DNA from 2 places in the Bacillus sp. 11B20 genome. Region 1 is predicted to be linked to the other one. Evidence: a T-box and tRNA genes for the amino acid it is inferred to sense, from the RefSeq annotation. Region 1 holds a T-box; the other holds one or more tRNA genes.

Region 1 (7,295 bases):
CAATGTGCCATCAGACCATTTACAAGTGTACCTGACACATGACCTGGGGCTGGATGAACGACCATTCCTCGAGGCTTATTTACGACTAACACATCTGCATCCTCATAATAAATATCAAGATCCATTGGTTCTGCTTCTACATCTAGCGCTTCCGGATCTGGAATCTCCACTTTGATTTGATCCCCAGCTTGTACTTTGTAATTGGCCTTTACTTGTTTCCCGTTTACTTCGATCAGCCCATCTTTTACCCATTGCTGGACTTGGGTTCTTGACCATTCTGGTTCTGTTGTGCTTAGAAATTTATCTAGCCGTTCACTCGTTTGTTCTTCTGAAACGGCAATATTTACTTGATTCATGTAGTTGACTCCTTATTTTTCTTTCCATCTAACAGCATTTGAATGAAGAGCAGAATAACCCCTACACAGAGAGAAGAATCTGCAATATTAAAGATTGGGTAGTGATAATCCCCAAATACGAAATGAGCAAAATCAACCACTTCCTGACGGAAAATACGGTCGATAAAGTTTCCGATCGCTCCGCCAAGCATTAAGGCCAGCGCTACTCCAAGCAGCTTGTCCTTTTGTCCATGTTTTTGTAAGTAATAAACAATTCCCGCAATAACAACGAGTGTGATCACATAGAAAAACCACATTTGCCCTTGGAGAATTCCCCATGCGGCTCCTGAATTTCGGTGAGACGTGATATAAAAGAATCCATCAATGACTGGAACAGAATCACCGAGCATCATATTTTTGACAATGAGCCATTTTGTTAATTGGTCTAAACAAATGATAACGAATGCGATTATGTAATAGAACACACACGTTCCTCCATCTTCATACTTTGATCTTTAAGCATTTTATCAAGAAAACAGGAAGGAGTAAAGAAACTTTAGTTGACAGACAAAAACCTCCCTACATGTGGAAGGCTTCAAAATGAGAATCATTTGATTCGGAAGGATAAGGAGTGAATGCTTTTTTCTCGTATTGCTTATGATATAAAAAGTCGTCAGCCGTGCGGGCGGTAGGAAGAATGCTCATTTGTTCAAGCGGAATCATATTACCTGTCGCCTCACATATGCCATAGGTCCCTTGTTCGATCTTTGCAATAGCGAGAGACACATCTTGCAGCTCTTCTTTGATGTGATAAAGAAGTGTGGTCGTTTTAACGTCATTCAACGAGACATGCTCAGCGGGTGAACGAAATGATGCGTATTCAAACAGTTTAGATTGCAGCTCTTCTTTGATTTGAAGGAGTTCCGTGTAAATCGTCTCTAGATCGCCATTCATGTCGCTATTTCAACTCCTGCCCTGTCGTGATAATCATATTGTTGCCCTGCCTGGTTACTTTAAAGCCATAAGATTTTTCCTTTCGTTCTAAACGCTGTCATTTTCTCAAAAAAGAAAACGCCCCGCATATGACGGGGCGCCAGCTTGTGATATCGCACTGTTAATTTTGGTAATATTTCTCCACGATTTCAGCATTTTTCAGCGACAATGTTGGGTATTTCGGATTTGCACCAACATCTTTTGAAATAATGCGGGAACGTTCGCACAGTTCTCCTTCTGCTTTTTGAACCACAATTCTTCCTGATGTATATTCAGGCGCCGATGTATCTGCATGCTGCTTATCCTCGACCGTTAATTCAGAGATGATAAAGAGCTGCTTCACATCTTCTTTAATGGATGCAAGAAGGTTTTTCACTTCGTCTGTCGCATAAAGCGTCACACTTGCTTCAAGTGAACGACCGATGACTTTCTCATTACGCGCAATCTCCAGCGCTTTTAGCACATCGTCACGTACCTCCATAAAGCGGTCAAACTTCGCTTCTGTCGCTTCAGCTTGAGGAACTGCCACACCTTCTGGCATATCTGTTAACTGAACACTTGGCTCTTCAACAAAGCTTAAGTGGCTCCATAATTCATCTGCTGTATGCGGAAGAATTGGTGCAGTCAGCTTCACTAATGCCATTAATGTTTCGTAGAAGACAGTCTGCATGCTGCGGCGGTCTGGGTGATCCGCATGCTCAATGTAGACGACATCCTTTGCAAAATCGAGATAGAAAGAGCTGAGCTCAATTGTACAGAAATTGTGAATCGCATGATAGACGACCGCAAATTCGTAATCATCATAAGCTTTTTTCACTTTATCAATCAATTTGTTTAATTTGATCAAGATGTATTGATCCACTTCGCGAAGCTCTTCTACCGGCACGGCATTTACTGCTGGATCAAAGTCAAATAGGTTTCCATGCAGGAAGCGGAAGGTGTTACGGATTTTACGATAGACTTCTGCTACTTGTTTCAAAATATCATCAGACACTGGATGATCGGCTTGATAGTTGACAGAAGATACCCAAAGTCTAAGAATTTCTGCACCGAGCTGCTTCGCAACCTTCGTTGGGTCAATCGTGTTGCCTAATGATTTACTCATCTTACGTCCTTCTTTATCAAGCGTAAAGCCGTGGCTTAGGACACCTTTATACGGTGCTTTTCCAGTGACAGCAACAGCTGTTGATAAAGAGGAGTTAAACCAGCCGCGATATTGGTCAGAGCCTTCAAGGTAAAGATCTGCCGGACGGACTAGGTCATCTCTTTCTTCTAAAACGGCTTGGTGAGAAGAACCGGAATCAAACCATACATCCATGATGTCCTGCTCTTTAGTGAATTCACCATTCGGGCTGCCTGGATGTGTAAAGCCTTCTGGCAATAGCTCATTCGCTTCTTTTTCAAACCAAATATTCGAGCCATGCTCTCTAAATAATTGAGATACATGCTGGATGGTTTCGTCTGTGATGATCGGCTCACCATTTTCTGCATAAAACACCGGAATTGGAACGCCCCATACACGCTGTCTTGAAATGCACCAGTCACCTCTGTCACGCACCATATTGAACAGGCGTGTTTCACCCCATGCTGGAACCCATTTCGTTTCTTTAATATTGTCTAATAACGCTTCTCTAAAATCTTTAATGGATGCAAACCACTGAGCTGTCGCACGATAAATCGTTGGTTTTTTCGTTCTCCAGTCATGCGGATAGGAGTGCGTGATAAAGTCGAGCTTCTTCAGCGCGCCTTTTGCTTCAAGCTGTTCTGTGATGGCTTTATTGGCATCCTCGTAGAATAGTCCTTCAAAACCAGGTGCCTCATCTGTCATCACACCTTTTTCATCTACTGGACAGAGCACATCAAGACCGTATTTCGTACCGACAATAAAGTCATCTTCCCCGTGGCCTGGTGCAGTGTGAACACAGCCTGTTCCCGCATCCGTTGTCACGTGATCACCAAGCATCACAAGAGAATCTCTACCATAGATTGGATGCTCTGCAACGATGTTGTCTAATTCTTTTCCTTTTAGCGTTTTCACGACTTCATACTCTTCAAAGCCGAGTGTTTTTGCCACTTGTTCAACCAGTTCAGATGCTACGACATATCGCTCAGCACCCACTTGAAGAACACTGTACTCTAAGTTTGGATGAACACAAATGCCAAGGTTTGCCGGAAGCGTCCAAGGTGTTGTTGTCCAGATAATGAATTGTTCGCCGTTTTCAAGAACGCCTTTGCCATCTTTTACTTTAAACGAAACGTAAATCGATGGTGAACGTTTGTCTTTATATTCAATTTCCGCTTCAGCAAGAGCTGATTCACTTGAAGGAGACCAGTTAACTGGCTTTAATCCTTTATAGATATAGCCTCTCTTCGCCATTTCACCAAAGACAAGAATTTGCTGCGCTTCATATTCAGGCTTTAATGTGACATATGGATTGTCCCAGTCTGCTCTGACGCCTAAGCGTTTAAACTGGCTGCGCTGACCTTCAATTTGCTTCCAAGCATACTCCTCGCATAGTTTGCGGAATTCTGCTGTAGACATTTCTTTGCGTTTTACTTTTTTATTTTTAGTAAGAGCTGTTTCAATTGGCAGCCCGTGTGTATCCCAGCCTGGTACGTACGGAGCATGGTACCCGTTCATTGATTTAAAACGGACGATAAAATCTTTTAGGATTTTATTGAGTGCATGCCCCATATGAATGTCACCATTCGCATATGGAGGCCCATCATGCAAAATAAACGTTGGGCGTCCTTTTGTCCGCTCTAAAACCATTTGATAGATGTCTTTCTCTGCCCACTCCTCTTGGATTTCAGGCTCTTTGTTCGGCAAGTTCCCTCTCATTGGGAATTCTGTTTTCGGCATTAATAAGGTGTCTTTGTAGTTCATACCCATTCCTCCACATGCAAATTCTGATTAAAAAACAATAAAAAAAGCCCTCTCATCCCATAAGGGACGAGAAGGCTTGTCTCGCGGTACCACCCTTTTAGACAAGCGCTATTTAAGCAGCCGCTTATCCACTCTAAAATCGTAACGTGATCAGACGCCTTTTCTTACTGTTTTTTTCAGAAAAGGAACTATAGGGGTGATCTCATTGCAGCGTCTCGTAATGTCAGGCTTCCACCATCCCTGATTCGCTTAATTACGCATGTAACAGCTGCGAGTGTCCCTTTCAAACGTTTATCTCTTGTTAATTTATGATGGTATTATATGCAACATGAGCACGTCATGTCAAGATGATGCGCTTATTCTTTTTCGTCAAAGACAGCGTCCACTTCATATTCCAGTAAATGATCCCAATCGTCATTTTTCAGAAGATCAAGCTGAGCTTCGATGAGCATTTGGAAACGAGTTCTAAAGACCTTCGATTGTTTCTTCAGTTCTTCGATTTCCATTGCAATCTTTCTTGATTTTGACAGCGCTTCGTTGATAATACGGTCTGCATTTTTCTCTGCTTCACGAATAATCAATTTTGCTTCTTTATCAGAATGACGCTTAACGTCTTCTGCTGCTTCCTGCGCCACAAGAATCGATTTGTTTAATGTTTCTTCAATTGTTGCAAAATGACCTAGTCTTTCGTCAAGCTCGTTTACTTTGTCTTCAAGCTCGTTCTTTTTACGGAGTACGATCTCGTAGTCTTTACGTACTTGGCTTAAAAACTCGTTTACTTCGTCTTCGTCATAGCCGCGAAAGCTTTTTGTGAACGTTTTATTATGAATATCATTAGGTGTTAATGGCAACCTCGCCACCTCCAGATTCAAGTTCGTTATGTCATAAGCTCAAATGTTACTTTGAATTTATCTTTTTTGGTCTTCCCATCAATCGTTTTGAGGCTAAAGCGGCCAAATCCCCTTACAGAGAGCTGATCGCCTTCACCGATTGTAAAGGAAGGGTCCTCAGTGACTTTCCAATTGACTTTGACAAGTCCATTTTTGACTAAAAGCTGTGCTTTTTGCCGAGACTGACGGCTGACAGCAGCACATACAGCATCAAGCCGAAGTGAAGAAATGGTATCTTCTTTGATATCAGTCTTCGTCATCACTGGCTTTATTTCTGCCTGCGTGATTTCCTCTAATGAAACGGATGCTCTGCCGACATGTGTCAGCTGCGCCCGCACAAAATCAGCGACATCACTTGTACAAATAAACTGCACATCTTCCTCTGAAAATAATAGATCTCCGAATTTTTGACGCTTCAAGCCTGTCCCAATCAATGAGCCGAGAAGCTTCGGGTGTTCTAAGGAAATAAACTTTTTCGCATAGTTCACCTGAAAATATGACAGCTCAACATCTTCAATAGAAGGTTCTAAATAATCAGGATAAATGAGAGCTCTTTTGCGCTCCGCTCCCTCATACCCGCCAAAAAACATGATCCCAAGTTCTTCAGCATGCTGGATGACGGACTCGGTAATAAATTGCTCACGCGGATCAAGGAAGTCTGTTAATTTCATTCGATATTGGTCGAGTGCGATTTTTTTCCAGCCTAACACTTGGTCGACAAATGGCTGTTCGTCTTTTCTAAAATGCTGATAGATATCGCTCATTTTGTTCCCCTCTTATGTAAAAGAGCCTGGCAGTGCCAAGCCCGGCAGCCTGTTTACATGATTCCTGCAATCATTTGATAAAGACCTCTCAATCCATATTCTGAAGCAAAGCGAATCACAAGCAATGCCACAATCGGCGAGATGTCAATCATACCGATTGGCGGAATAATTTTACGAAATGGTTCTAAATACGGTTCGCAAATATTTGTCAGAAAACGGCCAAACACAGTTTCTCTTGCAGATGGCACCCATGACATAAAGATGTAAATAATAATCGCGAATGAGTAAATCGTTAATACCGTTCCTAAAATATTAAAAATGAAATTTAGAATCACTATGATTTACCACCTCTGAGGTTCTTCCTCTGTCAATAGCTCTGATATTGTGCCAGATACATCTACATTATCAGGTGTGCAGAGGAATATATTCGAGCCAATACGCTGGATGTCTCCACCAATTGCATAAACGGTTCCGCTTAAGAAGTCAATGATTCGCTTTGCTTGATCATGCTGTATGCGCTGCAAATTCACGACGACTGCACGTCTGTTTTTAATATGGTCTGCAATCTCCTGCGCTTCTGCATAAACACGCGGCTCACTTAACACCACTTTAGAGGATTTCTGCACGCTTTGCAAGCTGACAACATTTTGTTTTCCTGTCTGCGGGCGCTCTTGAAATGCTGCTTTGTCCTTCGTTCCTTTTTCTTCTTGAACGGGTTCTCTTTCTTCATCAATATATTCGTACTCATACTCTTCATCGTCGAGAGTGAAAAAGCTTTTAAACTTATTTTTTATGCTCATGTCACGCACCTCCTGTTTCATTTCCAACAAGTGAAGAGCCAATCCGAACGAATGTCGCACCTTCTTCAATTGCGATTTCAAAATCATTTGACATGCCCATCGATAAATGCTGACAAGGTGCATTTACTTGGTTAAGATGTTTTACTTCTTCTTGAAGGTTTTTTAATGCTTTAAAACAGTTGCGAATCACAGTGTGATCCTCTGTAAATGGAGCCATCGTCATCAGTCCTGCAATTTCAATCTGTTTGAAATCAGCGAGCTGTTTCACAAATGGAATGACGTCTTCACTTTTCAAGCCGTGTTTTGACTCCTCAAGTGATGTGTTCACTTGTACAAAACAGCGAACTGTGTGATCCGCTCTTTTTTCAATTTCATTCGCAAGAGACATTCTGTCGAGCGAATGTAAGTAGTCAATTGTCTGAATGACTGATTTCACTTTTCGTGTTTGTAAACTGCCGATAAAGTGCCAGTTAATGTTTTCATCGGTTATGGCCGCCTGCTTTTCAAGTAACCCTTGGTCTCGATTTTCACCAAAGTGCACAATCCCTGCTTCCTTGGCTTCTAGTGCTCGTTCAATCGAGACATATTTTGTCACAGCGACGACTGATACATCTGCTGGTTGTCTA
Region 2 (7,295 bases), on a different contig from region 1:
TTTCATATGGTAAGATAGACAAGTCGCTTTTAAAGCGAGCCATTAGCTCAGTTGGTAGAGCATCTGACTTTTAATCAGAGGGTCGAAGGTTCGAGTCCTTCATGGCTCACCATGTTTCATGCGGGTGTGGCGGAATTGGCAGACGCGCTAGACTTAGGATCTAGTGTCTTTATGACGTGGGGGTTCAAGTCCCTTCACCCGCATTGCCAAATAAAATAAAGAAATCCTGTAATGCGGAAGTAGTTCAGTGGTAGAACACCACCTTGCCAAGGTGGGGGTCGCGGGTTCGAATCCCGTCTTCCGCTTATACCATCCACGCCGGGGTGGTGGAATTGGCAGACACACAGGACTTAAAATCCTGCGGTAGGTGACTACCGTGCCGGTTCAAGTCCGGCCCTCGGCATTATAAATAAGCGCCCGTAGCTCAATTGGATAGAGCGTTTGACTACGGATCAAAAGGTTAGGGGTTCGACTCCTCTCGGGCGCGCCATTAAGATCGGGAAGTAGCTCAGCTTGGTAGAGCACTTGGTTTGGGACCAAGGGGTCGCAGGTTCGAATCCTGTCTTCCCGACCATCTTTTATGGGGCCTTAGCTCAGCTGGGAGAGCGCCTGCCTTGCACGCAGGAGGTCAGCGGTTCGATCCCGCTAGGCTCCACTTTTTAAAAGATTGTTTTGATCATGGCGGTGTAGCTCAGCTGGCTAGAGCGTACGGTTCATACCCGTGAGGTCGGGGGTTCGATCCCCTCCGCCGCTATAAAGGACCTTTAGCTCAGTTGGTTAGAGCAGACGGCTCATAACCGTCCGGTCGTAGGTTCGAGTCCTACAAGGTCCACCATCTATACGGAGGAATACCCAAGTCCGGCTGAAGGGATCGGTCTTGAAAACCGACAGGGGTGTCAAAGCCCGCGGGGGTTCGAATCCCTCTTCCTCCGCCATATTTTTTAAAAAACCATATCATCGCGGGGTGGAGCAGTTCGGTAGCTCGTCGGGCTCATAACCCGAAGGTCGCAGGTTCAAATCCTGCCCCCGCAACCAAAATGGTCCGGTAGTTCAGTTGGTTAGAATGCCTGCCTGTCACGCAGGAGGTCGCGGGTTCGAGTCCCGTCCGGACCGCCATTTTTCAAAAGAATACTTGGCTCGGTAGCTCAGTTGGTAGAGCAACGGACTGAAAATCCGTGTGTCGGCGGTTCGATTCCGTCCCGAGCCACTTTTATAAAAATATTCATAGTATGGCGGTTGTGGCGAAGTGGTTAACGCACCAGATTGTGGCTCTGGCACTCGTGGGTTCGATTCCCATCAATCGCCCCATACATATTTTTGCGGGTGTAGTTTAGTGGTAAAACCTCAGCCTTCCAAGCTGATGTCGTGGGTTCGATTCCCATCACCCGCTCCATTTGTATATCTGTTCATGGGCCTGTAGCTCAGCTGGTTAGAGCGCACGCCTGATAAGCGTGAGGTCGGTGGTTCGAGTCCACTCAGGCCCACCATGATCTTCCGCAGTAGCTCAGTGGTAGAGCTATCGGCTGTTAACCGATCGGTCGTAGGTTCGAATCCTACCTGCGGAGCCAAATGGAGAAGTACTCAAGTGGCTGAAGAGGCGCCCCTGCTAAGGGTGTAGGTCGCGTAAGCGGCGCGAGGGTTCAAATCCCTCCTTCTCCGCCATTGATCTGGCCCGTTGGTCAAGCGGTTAAGACACCGCCCTTTCACGGCGGTAACACGGGTTCGAATCCCGTACGGGTCATTTTTAAAAGAGATCTTGTCAAAGATCTCTTTTTTGTTTTCTTCAAAACGAAAGACCGCTATCATGGCGGTCTTTTTTTACATATTCATGGAATAGATCGTATAAGACAAGTATGTCGCAAAGAAGCCCCATAAGACATAAGGGATCAGTAAAATTGGAACGACTTTGCTTAGTTTACGTGAGACGATGACAAGTGCAAGTGCTGTCAGTGCAACGAGCAGGCAGTCGATCGTAGCCACAAACAAATCCTTTTGTGTAAATTGAAAAAAGCTAAAGGCTTGATTGAATACGTAATTTAAAAGGAAAAGAATCCAAAATGGTAAAGTGATTTTTTGGAATCCATATTTTCCATAAATGATCGCTGCGGACAATGAGATGAGTGCAAATAAGACAGCCCACACAGCACCAATCACACCGCCACCAGGTGTCCATTCTGGTTTATTTAATGCGTCATACCATTCTCTGTCGATGGGGAACAAAAATCCGGCAATAGAGAATAGTGCGTATGTAATAAAGAAGACGACAATCGCCCAAATGATACTTTTTCTAGCCATCAAGAATCTCCTCCAATCAAATTCACTCTTAAAGTGATTTCCCAATCATTACATGATATAAACATAAAGCCCCCAATATGAGGGGACTAATGATTTTCTTCTGTATAAGGTTCTTCCTCGTACGGTTTCAAGTCACCAAATACTGTCATGACACCTTCTTCGTCTAATGCTTCTTCATAGGCCTCGTGTGCTTTGTTCGGATACACCTTGCTTGCTTTTCCTTCAATATCAGCAGCTGCGAATCCTTCGTAGTCCTCCACATAATCTTCATCTTCTGATTGTGTATACACATCATCGTATGTCAAAGGTGGGAATTCCATATCAGACGGGGTATCAGAGTTTCCGTAGCGTTCTACGTCTTGGTAGGCATCCTCTCCGTCGTACGCAGCACTTTCTTCATTTTCAAATTGTCCAGCTGGCGGACTTAATAAATCCTCTTCAATCGGACGGTTTTGTGAAACGGTCTGTTCTTTTGAGTGCTCTGTGCATGTGACGGCAGTAGGCAAGGCTTCTAAGCGTTCCTTTGGAATAGGGGCCTTACAGACCTTGCATAGTCCATAAGAGCCGTCTGCAATGGCTTGAAGTGCTTCATCGATATCTAACATATGTTCATGTTCCAAGCTGTTTAAAGCAATATCTTTCCCACGCTCGAACAGCTCTGTCCCTTGATCGCCCGGGTGGTTATCATAGGCAGACAGTTCTCCGACTGAATCGTAAGGAAAGGATACTTTCTGTTCATCGTCATGGCTTTTGGCTTCAAGTTCTTTTTTTTCATCGAGAAGGCGCTGCTTCAAATGATGTAATTCGTCTTTTGACAACAAAGCGATCATCCTTTCATATCAAACATATTGTTAGTATGAGCAATTTTGTATGTAAGACTAGTTCCAATTTGAAGCAATTCCTAATTAAAAAACGCCTGCGGCTGCAGGCGTTCTTTGTTACGCGATATAGTATTGTAAGATCAAAGCGATCGTCAGCAGAAAACCAAAAAATGTATTGGTTTGAGCTGTAGATTTCATGGCATTCATTAATTCAATCGGTTTTTCTTTTTGCTTAAACTCTTTAATGGCTGTATAGGCTTTTGGCACACTGAGTAAAACAAGAAGACTCCAAAGACCGACGATATCTGTGAAGATATAAACAAAAATGAGTACATATGATACCAAAAACATGGAAAGTAAAATGTTCACTGCAGCTTTACGTCCAGCAAGGATGGCAAGTGTTTTTCGTCCATTTTCCTTATCCCCGTCTAAATCACGGATATTGTTCGACAGTAAGATGGCACCAACTAAAATAGAAATTGGTAGTGAGACGAGAACAGCTTTAGACGTCAGAGTGCCTGTTTGGATATAAAAACTTATCAGGATAATCCCTAATCCCATAAAAGCACCTGAAACAAGTTCTCCAAACGGTGTATATGCAATTGGTACAGGGCCGCCAGTATAGAAATAGCCTGCTGCCATACAAATAAGTCCTATTAATGCAATCCACCAGCTAGACATCATGCAAATATAGACCCCAAGTAATAAAGAAAGTGCAAATAGTGCATAAGCGAGGCTGAGGACTGTCTTTGGCTTCACACCGTTTCTTACAATGGCTCCGCCGATGCCGACAGATTTCTCGTTGTCCAGCCCGCGAACATAATCAAAGTACTCATTAAACATGTTTGTTGCGATTTGGATAAACATAGATGCAAACAGCATGGCTAAAAATAGCCCAACATGTATTTGACCACTTGGAAGTGCTAAAACAGTTCCTAAAGTAACGGGAATAAATGCCGCTGTTAGTGTATGCGGTCGTAGTAAATTCCACCAAATTCGCCAGTTTTTATCAGGCTTTATTGGTGAAAGCTGATCTGATATCGATTGATGCTGCATAAAATATACTCCTTTAAATAAAAAAATACGTACACGTCCAAATTCCAGTTTAGCAAAGTTCAAAAAGGTGTCAATATATTGATGCGATGAATCGGGAAAAAGATGTTTGCTAATCGTTGCCATATCGAAGGAAAGCTTGATTTTAGAACGGTCCTGCCATTTTGCTTTAGATGCTCTCGTTTCAATAAGCAAGAGCGAAAAAATCTTGAAAGCGTGATATAATAAGGATTCGAGGTTTTAGAAGCTGTTTTCTTTACTAAGTTCATCTGTTAAGGTTTATAATAGAAAAGCAGGTCATTCGACATATTCGAATGTTCATGTATTTTTTCATTATGTTTTTATTTTTTATGTAATTCATGGATTTTGGAGGAATGTATCATGGTGACAACAGTGCAAAGTACTTTCCGGCAGGAAGCGCTTGCGACATTAGAAGAAGCGAATAACGTCAACCATGCTGTTTTGATAAGCTACTCCAGAAGAGTTGACGATCTGGATCCTCTTGCCTTTTTCCAAAGCGGCGAAGCGGATTTTTTAGGCGAGCGGTTTTTTTGGTCTGATCCAGAAAGCCAAATGATTTTTTCTGGACTTGGCAGAGCGGCCGTCATTAAATCATCTGAGCAAGGCAAGGAACGATTCGATATAGTCCATCAAGAATGGGAACAGCTCAAGCAGCACATGTTCCATTTTCATGATGAAAAGGAGTTAAAGCAAGCGGCTGTTGGTCCGCTTTTATTTGGAGGATTCTCGTTTGATCCGTATGAAGAGAAGGCGCGTCATTGGGAAGCATTTGGCGAGGCTCATTTTTTTGTGCCATCGATCATGCTGACTGTCTCAAAAGAAGGCAGTTTTCTTACGATCAATGAGTGGAAGCAGGTGGATGGGAACGTTCATCAGCTTATTCAGGAATTAGAACAAAAAGCCTCTCGTTTCGAGACATTGCCAGTTCGGACTGGTGGACAAGCTGAACTTGTTCATGTGGAAGAGCTGGATGTGAAGGAATGGATGAAGGCGATCGAAGAAGCGACAGACCACATTCGTGCAAACGAATATGAAAAGGTTGTTTTAGCAAGAGAAGTCTTGCTTCACTATAAAAATCAAATTGAACTCGCTCCACTATTAGCGGAATTATTAAAGCATCAAACAACGAGTTATGTATTTGCGGTTGAACAGGGAAGACAAGCATTTGTCGGAGCCACGCCGGAACGCTTAGTGAAAAAAAGCGGAGGAGAGGTCTTTTCCTCCTGTTTAGCAGGCTCCATTGTTCGCGGAAAAGATGAAGCGGAGGATCACGCATTAGGCGAGGAACTGCTGCATGATGAGAAGAATTTGATTGAACATCAAATTGTTGTCAATATGATTGAGCAAGCATTTGAAGCGAATTGCCTTCACGTGCATAAACCAAATCAACCAAGTCTTTATAAAACAAAAAACATTCAGCATTTGTTTACACCGATTGTGGGAGAAATTAAAAGCAGCTGTTCCCTCTTTTCATTAATTGAGCAGCTCCATCCGACGCCGGCACTAGGCGGATATCCAAAGGAAATGGCGGTTGAAGTGATTCGTGAAATCGAACCGCTCAAGCGCGGCTGGTATGCAGCGCCCGTAGGCTGGATTGATTCTCAGGATAATGGAGAATTTGCTGTAGCCATTCGGTCAGGTCTTATTGAGGAAGACCGTGTTCGTTTGTTCGCTGGCTGCGGAATTGTAGAGGATTCCCTTGCAAAGCAGGAGTATGAAGAAACACAAGTGAAGTTAAGACCAATGCTGTCTGCTCTTGGAGGTCATCCTATTGAATAATCACATCATGACAACATATATAGGCAGATTGATGGATGAATTCGTCCAAGGTGGTGTGAAAGAGGCAGTTGTCTGTCCTGGTTCTCGATCAACTCCGCTTGCGATGCTGGCCCTTGCTCATCAAGACATCCATGTCCATGTTTTAGTGGACGAACGGTCTGCTGCTTTTTATGCGCTTGGTCTTGCAAAAGCAAGTCAATCACCAGTGCTGCTTATTTGTACATCAGGTACGGCAGCTGCTAACTTTTATCCAGCCGTTGTAGAGGCGCATTATTCTCGTGTACCTCTTATTGTTTTAACTGCTGATCGGCCGCACGAATTGAGGGAAGTTGGGGCACCTCAAGCGATTGATCAGCAATTCTTATTCGGTAAGTTTGTTAAATGGTTCACAGACTTAGCATTGCCGGAGGACAGTCAAACGATGCTGCGTTATGTTCAGGCGGCAGCTGCGAGAGCAAATCACATGTCGATGCAGGAGCCAAAGGGGCCTGTTCAGGTCAATGTACCTCTGAGAGAGCCATTGCTTCCTGATCTGTCTATTGATCCTTTCGCGCGAGAAAAAGAGGATACGAAAAAGGTATTAGCATCAGGTCAGGCTTTCCCTAATGATCGGGTGATGTCTGAAATCGCGACCGTCATGAACGAATCCAAAAAGGGACTGATTGTGGCTGGTGAACTTCATACACAGGAAGAAAAAGAGGCGGTTTTACGCCTTTCGAAAGCCCTGCATTTACCTATTTTAGCTGACCCGCTTTCTCTTTTGCGCAACGGGCATGAAAATGAAGATCTCATTATCGATGCGTATGATTCTTTATTAAAAGATGAGGCATTACAGCAGCATCTCTTACCGGATATGGTCATTCGTTTTGGACCGATGCCTGTATCTAAGCCTTTATTCAAGTGGCTGGAAAAACATGCGGAAGTGAAGCAGATTGTTGTAGATGCTGCCGGAGGTTTCCGTGATCCTGGGTTAAGTGCTTCATACGTCATTGAAAGTACTGTCTCTGCTTTTGTAGAAGCAGTATTAAATCAAGCAGTACAACGTAAAGAGACAAGTTTCTTAAACCGATGGCAGAATGCTAATTCTTCATTCAGAACGAATGCAGCCAGCTATTCAGATGAGGATTTGTCCTTTGAAGGGAATGTGTACCGTCAGCTTCAGCACCTCTTGCCAAAGGAGAGCGTCCTTTTTATCGGAAATAGTATGCCGATTCGTGATGTAGATACATTTTTTGAAACTCAGTCCAAGCCTTTTCGAATGATGGCGAATCGCGGAGCAAATGGCATTGACGGCGTTGTGTCTACAGCACTTGGCACGTATGCAGC

Evidence for each region. A T-box is a leader RNA that pairs with one kind of tRNA and senses whether it is charged. The one in region 1 lies ahead of ileS (isoleucine--tRNA ligase), so its partner is inferred to be a tRNA-Ile.
Region 2: it has a tRNA-Ile gene. The T-box ahead of ileS (isoleucine--tRNA ligase) is inferred to sense a tRNA for this amino acid. The anticodon was not compared.

The regions. Positions count from the first base shown of each region.
Region 1 is NZ_JBLZWZ010000007.1:585,252-592,546, reverse strand. Features, by position in the region: gene ACN6NB_RS07295 (RluA family pseudouridine synthase) at 1-356, opposite strand, end outside; gene lspA (signal peptidase II) at 353-820, opposite strand; gene ACN6NB_RS07285 (TraR/DksA family transcriptional regulator) at 915-1,289, opposite strand; gene ileS (isoleucine--tRNA ligase) at 1,450-4,215, opposite strand; T-box leader at 4,275-4,512, opposite strand; gene ACN6NB_RS07275 (DivIVA domain-containing protein) at 4,572-5,066, opposite strand; gene ACN6NB_RS07270 (YlmH family RNA-binding protein) at 5,093-5,869, opposite strand; gene ACN6NB_RS07265 (YggT family protein) at 5,923-6,204, opposite strand; gene sepF (cell division protein SepF) at 6,211-6,669, opposite strand; gene ACN6NB_RS07255 (YggS family pyridoxal phosphate-dependent enzyme) at 6,671-7,295, opposite strand, start outside.
Region 2 is NZ_JBLZWZ010000008.1:892,840-900,134, reverse strand. Features, by position in the region: tRNA gene ACN6NB_RS14080 (tRNA-Lys) at 37-112, shown strand; tRNA gene ACN6NB_RS14075 (tRNA-Leu) at 121-203, shown strand; tRNA gene ACN6NB_RS14070 (tRNA-Gly) at 234-305, shown strand; tRNA gene ACN6NB_RS14065 (tRNA-Leu) at 318-403, shown strand; tRNA gene ACN6NB_RS14060 (tRNA-Arg) at 414-490, shown strand; tRNA gene ACN6NB_RS14055 (tRNA-Pro) at 498-574, shown strand; tRNA gene ACN6NB_RS14050 (tRNA-Ala) at 583-655, shown strand; tRNA gene ACN6NB_RS14045 (tRNA-Met) at 681-754, shown strand; tRNA gene ACN6NB_RS14040 (tRNA-Ile) at 759-835, shown strand; tRNA gene ACN6NB_RS14035 (tRNA-Ser) at 843-935, shown strand; tRNA gene ACN6NB_RS14030 (tRNA-Met) at 959-1,035, shown strand; tRNA gene ACN6NB_RS14025 (tRNA-Asp) at 1,040-1,116, shown strand; tRNA gene ACN6NB_RS14020 (tRNA-Phe) at 1,135-1,207, shown strand; tRNA gene ACN6NB_RS14015 (tRNA-His) at 1,233-1,308, shown strand; tRNA gene ACN6NB_RS14010 (tRNA-Gly) at 1,320-1,393, shown strand; tRNA gene ACN6NB_RS14005 (tRNA-Ile) at 1,411-1,487, shown strand; tRNA gene ACN6NB_RS14000 (tRNA-Asn) at 1,494-1,568, shown strand; tRNA gene ACN6NB_RS13995 (tRNA-Ser) at 1,572-1,662, shown strand; tRNA gene ACN6NB_RS13990 (tRNA-Glu) at 1,670-1,741, shown strand; gene ACN6NB_RS13985 (TspO/MBR family protein) at 1,819-2,295, opposite strand; gene ACN6NB_RS13980 (TraR/DksA C4-type zinc finger protein) at 2,382-3,116, opposite strand; gene ACN6NB_RS13975 (1,4-dihydroxy-2-naphthoate polyprenyltransferase) at 3,234-4,172, opposite strand; gene ACN6NB_RS13970 (isochorismate synthase) at 4,551-5,969, shown strand; gene menD (2-succinyl-5-enolpyruvyl-6-hydroxy-3-cyclohexene-1-carboxylic-acid synthase) at 5,962-7,295, shown strand, end outside.